Regions from separate parts of the Streptomyces sp. DT190 genome, predicted to be linked through region 1. Evidence: riboswitches for the same ligand, from Rfam matches in the RefSeq annotation. Region 1 holds a riboswitch; the other holds the start of a gene.
The links. A riboswitch is a leader RNA that binds a small molecule or an ion and turns the genes downstream of it on or off. The one in region 1 is predicted to bind cyclic di-AMP.
Positions count from the first base shown of each region.

Region 2: it holds a riboswitch for cyclic di-AMP, as region 1 does, so the genes downstream of both, ACPXCS_RS01265 (M23 family metallopeptidase) here and ACPXCS_RS26570 (transglycosylase SLT domain-containing protein) in region 1, are expected to answer to the same signal.

Region 1 covers NZ_JBNCNM010000017.1:13,977-18,548, forward strand. Annotated here, with positions in the region: gene ACPXCS_RS26560 (LolA family protein) at 1-796, opposite strand, end outside; gene ACPXCS_RS26565 (polyprenyl synthetase family protein) at 1,028-2,038, opposite strand; cyclic di-AMP (ydaO/yuaA leader) riboswitch at 2,542-2,720, shown strand; gene ACPXCS_RS26570 (transglycosylase SLT domain-containing protein) at 2,724-3,482, shown strand; gene ACPXCS_RS26575 (HAD family hydrolase) at 3,446-4,294, opposite strand; gene ACPXCS_RS26580 (GNAT family N-acetyltransferase) at 4,466-4,572, shown strand, end outside.
Region 2 covers NZ_JBNCNM010000001.1:292,477-297,048, forward strand. Annotated here, with positions in the region: gene ACPXCS_RS01260 (alpha-galactosidase) at 1-2,050, shown strand, start outside; cyclic di-AMP (ydaO/yuaA leader) riboswitch at 2,368-2,523, shown strand; gene ACPXCS_RS01265 (M23 family metallopeptidase) at 2,528-3,481, shown strand; gene ACPXCS_RS01270 (SGNH/GDSL hydrolase family protein) at 3,744-4,529, shown strand.

The DNA.
Region 1 (4,572 bases):
AGCCCACGTCGACGACGGCCGCGCCGCCACTCGCCGGGGTCAGCGTGAACTTCAGCGGCGTGCCCGTCTCCGCGTCCACGGCGACGGTGATCGCGCCGACCGTCGAGCCGGACTGCCTCGGCTTCACGAGCAGCTTGTAGGCGTCCCGGCCTGCGACCTGGGCGGTGCCGTCCACGGTGACGGAGGTCGTGCCGTCGACGGCCTTCAGGGCCTCCTCGGCGAAGCCCTTCGGGGTGGCCGGCGGCTGCTGCTCCTCGCCGTGCTCCGCGCTCTCGGAGGCGGTGCCGTGGTAGACCTCGTTGGACTTGCTGTCGTAGGCCCAGACGTCCTTGCCGTTGTGGACGACGCTGTACTCGGCGGCGTCCTCCAGCAGCGACAGCTTCTGCCGGTCGGGACCGTCGGCGGCGACGCGCAGGGTGTGGGTGCCGGAGGCCAGTTCGGTGAGCTTGGCCGTCGGATCGGCGGAGGAGCCGCCCTCGTCCCGGCCCGCGGCGCCGGACATCAGGCCGGACTCCAGACCGCCGAGGTTCGGCAGGCCCAGGTCGGTGCTGATCTTCACCGTGCCGGAGAGCTGCTCGGTGTCCGACGCGGCGATCTTCTCGATGAGCTGCTGGGCGGTGATCTTCGGAAGGTCGGGGTCACCGGAGTCGGCGAGTGCGGGGACCAGGCCGATCGTCGCGGCCGCCACCCCCACCACCGTGACCGGGACGACGTACCGCGCGGCCTTGCGCCGCCGGGAGTGCTGCTCGTCGACCTCCCCGCCGGTCGTGCTGTCGTCGGATGCGTACGGTGCCATGTGTGCCCTACCTCCGTGGTCGGCGGCGGCTGTCCGTGTCGTCCACGCACTCGTCCCTGAGCCGCCATTCTCACCCGAACTGGTGAGGAGTGGTGTGTTCCGTGGTCTCCATCTGACCAAATCCGCCAGGGAGATACGTCAGACCCCGGACTCAACTCCGCGTACTGCTGGGGTATGACACGGAGGGTCGGCTTCTCCCCCGACCCGTAGGGGTCGGGGGTCGGCGGGCGGTCAGCCGGCCCGGTGCACCACCGCGTCGCACAGTTCCACGAGCGCGGTCTTCGCGGCGCAGTCGCGCAGCGGCGCCAGCGCGGAGCGGGCGTCCTCGGCGTAGCGGACGGTGTCCCGGCGGGCCTGTTCGAGCGCCGGGTGGGCGCGCAGCAGGCGCAGGGCCTCGGCGTGCCGGTCGTCGTCGGTGAGGTCGGAGTCCAGCAGCTCGCACAGGGCGACGTCCTCCGCGAGGCCGAGCCGGGCCGCCCGCTCGCGCAGCCGCAGCACCGGCAGGGTCGGGATGCCCTCGCGCAAATCGGTGCCGGGGGTCTTGCCGGACTCGTGGGAGTCGGAGGCGATGTCCAGCACGTCGTCCGCGAGCTGGAAGGCGACGCCGAGCCGCTCGCCGTACTGGGTCAGCACGTGCACGACCGTCTCGTCGGCGCCCGACATCATCGCGCCGAACCGGCAGGAGACCGCCACCAGCGAGCCGGTCTTGCCGCCCAGCACGTCCAGGTAGTGCTCGACCGGGTCGCGCCCGTCCTGCGGTCCGGCCGTCTCCAGGATCTGCCCGGTCACCAGCCGCTCGAACGCCTCGGCCTGCACCCGCACCGCCTCCGGGCCCAGGTCGGCCAGGATGTGCGAGGCGCGCGCGAAGAGGAAGTCGCCGGTGAGGACCGCGACGGAGTTGCCCCAGCGGGCGTTGGCGCTGTCCACCCCGCGGCGTACGGCGGCCTCGTCCATCACGTCGTCGTGGTACAGCGTGGCGAGGTGGGTCAGCTCCACGACCACGGCCGAGGGCACGATCCCGGGCGCGTGCCGGTCGCCGAACTGGGCGGCGAGCATCACGAGCAGCGGCCGGAACCGCTTGCCGCCGGCCCGCACCAGGTGCTGGGCGGCCTCCGTGATGAAGGGCACCTCACTCTTGGTCGCCTCTAGCAAGCCTTCCTCGACAGCCGCCAGTCCGGCCTGGACATCGGCTTCCAGAGCCTGGTCCCGCACGCTCAGCCCGAACGGCCCGACGTCGGTCACGAGGGGTCTCCTGTCTGCTGGTGTCTGCCGGTGCTTACGCGGATTGTCGATAGGTCGCTGCCATCACTCGAGTCAGCGTATCCGGTCACGTTTCGATCACCGCCAGCGCCCATGGTTACAGGCCGGGCGGTATCCGATCACGACCGCCATGTTTTCGATCAGCTCATAAGAACAGACATGTTCCGACTTTCCGGGAATTCGTGACCTATGCGAGATTTGCGGCATTGATGAAGCAAATTCCCCTTGCGGAACATTGCGCCCCGGCTCGCGATCAGTGAATTGAATCACTTCGGCCCTTCCGCGCCACCAGCGGGGCATCGAGGGGTTCCCCCTTTCCCGGAAAGCGAGTTGAGCCTTGGCAGGCGCAAAGGATCAAGCGCCCCCTCGGCCCCGGACCAAGGTCAACAGGCGCCCGGTGTGACTCCGGTGCTTGTTCCCGGCATGTGCTCTCGCATACGTTCCGGCCCAGTCCGGCGGACGCCGAATCCTGCCACCGCCCGGACTCCCCACACACACCGACTCACTCACGCAGGGCAGGAGCGGGGGACCCAGGTAAGTCGCCGGTCCGTGACAGGGACCGGCTCGGGGTGAAGCCGCGCACGACAGCACCACGCCGTGTGCGGCCGGGCACCTCCCGGCCCGAACCCGACAGCTCACCTCGCAGGCGCCGGAGAGGAACATCGCCATGCCCGGACGAGGTAAGCACCGTCGCCCCAGAAGGAACCCGATCACCCGTGGTGTCGTCGCCGCCGGCACCGGCGGAGCGGCACTGACCCTCCCGCTCCTCGGCGCCACGCACGCCACCGCCGCCGAACCCCAGAGCGCGCCCGCCGCGCAGAGCGTGCCGCAGGCGGTCAAGCCCGCCGGGTCGCTCACGTACACCGTGGCCAAGGGCGACTCGCTCTACCGCATCGCGGAGAAGTACGACGTCTCCGGCGGCTGGAAGCAGCTGTACAAGGCCAACCGCGCAGCCGTCGGCGACGACCCGAAGCTGATCCGCCCGGGTCTGAAGCTGAAGGTCGCCACGGCCGAGGCCGCCACGGAGAAGGCGACCCCGTCGTCCGCCCCGGCCAAGCCGGCCGGCGGCGTCACGCAGGCCACCCCGGCCGCCGCGCAGACCTACGCGAACAACCTCGACGGATGGATCCGCGAGGCGCTGGACATCATGGCCCAGAAGGGCATCCCGGGCTCGTACGACGGGATCTACCGCAACATCATGCGGGAGTCGTCCGGCAACCCGCAGGCGATCAACAACTGGGACTCGAACGCCGCCAAGGGCACCCCGTCCAAGGGCCTGCTCCAGGTCATCGACCCGACCTTCGCCGCCTACCACGTGCCCGGCACCCCCTACGACCCGTACGACCCGGTCGCCAACATCACGGCGGCCTGCAACTACGCGGCCGACCGCTACGGCTCGATCGACAACGTCAACGGCCCGTACTGAGCACTCCCGCCCAGCAGTCGCTCGAGGACGACGGCGATGCCGTCGTCCTCGTTCGACAGCGTGATCTCGTCGGCGACGGCCTTGAGTTCGGGATGGCCGTTGGCCATCGCCACGCCGTGCGCCGCCCAGTCGAACATCGGGATGTCGTTGGGCATGTCACCGAAGGCGATGGTGTCGGCCGGCCGCAGCCCCAGGTGCTCGGCGGCCAGCGCCAGGCCCGTCGCCTTGGTGACCCCGCACGGCTGGAGCTCCACCGTGCCGGGCCCCGACATCGTCACCGTCGCCAGTGACCCGACCACCGAACGGGCCGTCGCCGCCAGCTCGTCGTCCGACAGGTAGGGGTGGCGCAGCAGCACCTTGCTGATCGGCTCGCCCCACAGCTCGTCGCGCCGGTCGACCCGCACCGCGGGCAGCGTCGGATGCGGCATGAGGTAGCCGGGCTCGATGAGCGTGAGCCCGTCGACCCCGTCCTGGTCGACCGCCGCGTACACCTGCCCCACCTCGGCCTCGATCTTGCCCAGGGCGGTCTCGGCCAGTTCCCGGTCCAGCGTGATGGACCACAGCAGCCGGTCCGCGCCGGCGTCGTACACCTGCGCGCCCTGCCCGCACACCGCGAGCCCCGTGCAGCGCAGGTCGTCCAGGAGCGGCCGCACTCTCGGCGCCGGGCGGCCCGTCACCACGAGGTGCTGGGCACCGGCGTCCGCCACCCGCGTGAGTACGGCGAGGGACCGGTCGGACAAGGTGTCGTCGCCGCGCAGCAGCGTCCCGTCCAGGTCGGTGGCGATGAGTGAATATGCGAGGGGTGCGGCCATGATCAGAGAATACGGACAACGCGCCCGTTCGTTTCATCACACGGCTCACACCGATTGCCCGGTTGGGGGCCTCTGCACCGGTTGGCAACAACATGGTCCGCTACCTACCCGAGGGGCCGCATCGAGCGGTACCTTCCAAGTGTCCAGGGGGGACTTGATCGGGGGGTCAGGTTGAGCAGTGGGCGCATTCGCGTGGCCGGGGCCGGGGAACTCGGCGAAAAGGACAAGGAGCGCTGGCGTGCGCTGCGCGCCGCCTCGGAGTCTCCGCGCAACCCCTT
Region 2 (4,572 bases), on a different contig from region 1:
TACATGGGTGCTCTCCGGGCCGGCCAGCAGCTACGCCGTCCATGTCACCGACCGGGACGAACTGCTCCACCTGCACTGGGGTCCGCGGATCGCCCTGGCCGACGCCGAGGCCCTCGCCGTCCGGCCGCTGCCGGAGTACCGGCCCTTCGAGTCCCCGCTCGACGGCCGCGAGGAGTACCCGGTCGAGGGCGGCCCCCGGTTCGTCCGCCCCGCCCTGTCCGTGCGCACCGCCGAGCGGCGCGGCACCGAGTGGGCCTACGAGGGGCACGACACGGCGGGCGGCGGGCTGCGTCTGCGCTTCACGGACGGCGGCCTGGCCGTCCTCCTCCACTACCGGATGCGCCCCGGCACCGACGTCGTCGAGCGCTGGGTGACCCTGGACAACAGCGGACCGTGGGTCGAGGTGCTGCGGGCCGACTCCGCCACCTGGACCCTGCCCGACCGCGACGCCTGGCGGCTGTCCCAGCTGCACGGCCGCTGGGGCGCCGAGTCCCGGCTGACGCGTTCCCGGCTCACCCCCGGCGAGAAGGTGATCGGCAGCCGCCGCGGTCACACCGGCCACCAGCACCTGCCCTGGGTCGCCCTGGACACCGACGCCACCGAGGAGCACGGCGAGGTCTACGGCTGCGCCCTGGGCTGGTCCGGCTCCTGGCGGATCGCCGTCGCCCGGCTCCCGGACGCGCGCGTGCAGATCACCGGCGGCGCCGGCCACGACGACTCGGGCCTGCTGGCTCTGGGCACGGGGGAGTCGTACACCACCCCCGTCTTCGCCGGCCTCTGGAGCGACGGCGGGTTCGGCGGGGCGAGCCGCGCGTGGCACGCCTACCAGCGCCGGTACGTGATCCCGGAGGCCGGGCAGGACCGGCCGGTGCTGTTCAACTCCTGGGAGGCCACCGGGTTCGACATCTCCGAGGAGCAGCAGCGGGCGCTCGCCGAGCGGGCCGCCGCCCTGGGCGTGGAGCTGTTCGTGGTCGACGACGGCTGGTTCGGGACGCGCACCAGCGACCGGGCGGGGCTCGGCGACTGGACCCCCAACCCCGACCGCTTCCCCGGCGGGCTGAAGCCGCTCGCCGACCATGTGCACGGCCTCGGCATGCGGTTCGGCATCTGGGTCGAGCCCGAGATGGTGAACCCGGACAGCGACCTGTACCGCGCCCACCCGGACTGGGTGCAGTACCAACCGGGACGTAAGCGGACGGAGTTCCGCAATCAGCTCGTACTGAACCTCGCCCGCCAGGACGTCCGGCAGTACCTGTGGGAGCAGCTCGACGGGCTCCTCTCCAGCGCCCCGATCGACTACGTCAAGTGGGACTTCAACCGCTGCTTCACCGACGCCGGCTGGCCGGGCGAGCCCTGTCCGCAGCGGCTCTGGGTCGACCACGTCCGCGCCCTGTACGACCTGCTGGACCGGCTGCGGGCCGCCCACCCGGGGGTGGCCTTCGAGTCCTGCTCGGGCGGCGGCGGACGGATCGACCTCGGTGTGCTGAGCCGCACGGACCAGGTGTGGACCTCCGACAACACCGACCCGCTCGACCGGCTCGCCATCCAGCACGGCTTCAGCCAGCTCCACCCCGCGCGCGTGATGGCCGCCTGGGTCACCGACAGCCCGAACGCCATGCTCAACCACCGGGCCAGTTCCCTGCGGTTCCGGTTCGTGAGCGCCATGGCCGGGGTGCTCGGGGTGGGCGGCGACCTCACGACGTGGACGCAGGAGGAGCTCACCGAGGCGCGGGAGTGGGTGGCGCGCTACCGGCGGATCCGGCCGGTGGTGCAGCGCGGCGACCTCTACCGGCTCAGACCTCCGGACGGCGGACTGAGCGCCGTGCAGTACGTCCTCGGCGACGAGGCCGTCGTCCTCGCCTGGCTCCAGGCGCAGCGCTACGGCGAGCCGGTGCAGGCGCTCCGGCTGCGCGGCATCGATCCGGCAGCGACGTACGAATGCCTCGAAACGGGCGAACTGCACCGAGGGGGTGTCCTGCTGCACCACGGGCTGCGGGTCGGTCTGCGCGGAGACCTCGATGCCACGGTGGTCCACCTTAAGCGGAAGTAGTCATTCTTGTCCGAATAAGCCGCTTAGGCCGCTTCGCCATAACGTGCCCCGGTCGCTGGGGAGATGGGGTCGGGGTGCGTGACCATCGTCATACCGGTGACGATGCGTTGTTGCCATGTGCACGTAATCAGGGCGTTATTCAGGGGAATTGAGGAAAATCATTGATCGGAAATCCACGCTCGGTGACGGGAAATCCGTCGACGCGTCAAGGAAAACGCCCGCACGGGCAACCACAAGCTTGTCCCGTCGCGTCCCGGTCGCTTACGTTCCACACCAATCCGGACGGACGCCTAATCCTGCCGCCGCCCGGAGCCCGCACACACTGACCCGACGTACGGCAGGAGCGGGGGACCCACAGGTAAGACGCCTGTTCCGGTTCCCGGAACAGGCTTGGGGTTAAGCCGCGCCCCGGCGCGGCCGGGCATCTCCAGCCCGCACCCGACAGCTCACCTCGCAGGCGACGGAGAGGAATTCGCCATGCCCGCGAAGGGTAAGCACCGCCGTCCCAAGACCCAGCGTTTCACCCGCTCCATCGCCGTCGCCGGAACCGGTGGAGCCGCTCTCGCCCTTCCCCTCATGGGGGCCGCCGGCGCCCACGCCGCCACCCCGCAGTCCGCTCCGGAAAAGGCCGTCCAGTCCGCTCCGGCCGCCGGGAAGAAGGCCGCGGAAAAGGCCACCGGCGCGCGCACCTACACGGTGCGGGCCGGCGACTATCTCGCGAAGATCGCCGACGACCAGAACGTCAGCGGCGGCTGGAAGAAGCTCTACTCCGACAACCGGGACGCCGTCGGCGACGACCCGTCGCTGATCCACCCGGGCCTGAAGCTCTCCCTCGGCAAGAAGGCCGCGGCGAGCGCCCCCGAGGCGGCCGCGCCGTCCAAGCCGAAGGCCTCGGCCGGGAAGCCGGAGAAGGAGTCCGCGGAGAAGTCCGCGCAGAAGTCCTCGTCCGCCGGTTCGTCCGCCAAGGCGGAGACGGCCGCCAAGCCGGCCGCTGCCCAGCCGGCCGCGCAGAGCAACGCCGGCGGCTACAGCGCCCCGGTGGACGGTGCCACCGTCGGCACCCCGTACCGCATGTCCGGCAGCATGTGGTCCAGCGGTTACCACACCGGCGTCGACTTCGTCGTCCCGACCGGCACCTCCCTCAAGGCCGTCGGCGCGGGCACGGTCGTCTCCGCCGGCTGGGGCGGCGCGTACGGCAACCAGGTCGTCATCAAGCTGAACGACGGCCACTACGCCCAGTACGCCCACCTGTCCCAGCTCTCCGTCTCGGCCGGCCAGACCGTGACCGCCGGGCAGCAGGTCGGCCTGTCCGGCGCCACCGGCAACGTCACCGGACCGCACCTGCACTTCGAGATCCGCACCGCGCCGGGCTACGGCTCGGACCTGGACCCGGTCGCCTTCCTGCGCTCGCACGGCGTCTCCGTCGGCTGACCGACCGCACGACCACCTGCCTGACACGCGACCGTCGGCCGGACCCCGATCCCCGGGTCCGGCCTTCGGTGTGTGCGTCACCCGGCGGGCTCCTCAAGGCCGCTGCAACAGCCCTGAGGGGCTGCCTATTCCGGAGTTGGCGAACACTTTAGGAGTGGCTTATCTCACCGTCCGTCAACCCTTGCCTACGGTCGCGTAGGTCACATTCGAGGGTGAATCATGAGCGGCTGTGGCAGACGATTCGAAGAGTGACAGCAGAGCAGTGATCGGGTCGTACGTGGCGGTGGGGGACAGCTTCACCGAGGGCGTCGGTGATCCCGGCCCCGACGGGGCGTTCGTCGGCTGGGCCGACCGGTTCGCCGTCCTGCTCGCCGACCTCCGGCCCGAAGGCGACTTCCAGTACACCAACCTCGCCGTGCGCGGGAAGCTCCTCGACCAGATCGTGGCGGACCAGGTTCCGCGGGCCGTCGAGATGGCCCCGGACCTCGTGTCGTTCTGCGCCGGGGGCAACGACATCATCCGGCCCGGCACCGATCCGGACGAGGTGGCCGAGCGCTTCGAGCGGGCGCTCGCGCGGCTCACCGCGGTGGCCGGGACGGTGATGGTGACGACCGGGTTCGACACGCGTGGCGTGCCCGTGCTCAAGCATCTGCGCGGCAAGATCGCCACGTACAACGGCCATGTGCGGGCCATCGCCGACCGGTACGGCTGCCCGGTGCTCGACCTGTGGTCCCTGCGCAGTGTGCAGGACCGCCGGGCCTGGGACGCCGACCGGCTGCACCTGTCGCCCGAGGGGCACACCCGTGTGGCGCTCCGCGCGGGGCAGGTGCTCGGTCTCGACGTGCCGGCCGATCCCGAGCAGCCGTGGCCGCCGCTGCCGCCGCGCGGCACGCTGGAGGTCCGGCGCGACGACGTGCAGTGGGCGCGGGAGTTCCTGGTGCCGTGGATCGGGCGACGGCTGCGCGGGGAGTCCTCCGGGGACCAGGTGACGGCCAAGGGGGCGTTGTCGCCGGACGACATCCGGATGCGGATCGCCGCTGTGGCGTGAGGGTGTGCGGGGTGCGCGTCTTCGCCTGACGGTGGGGGGTGGG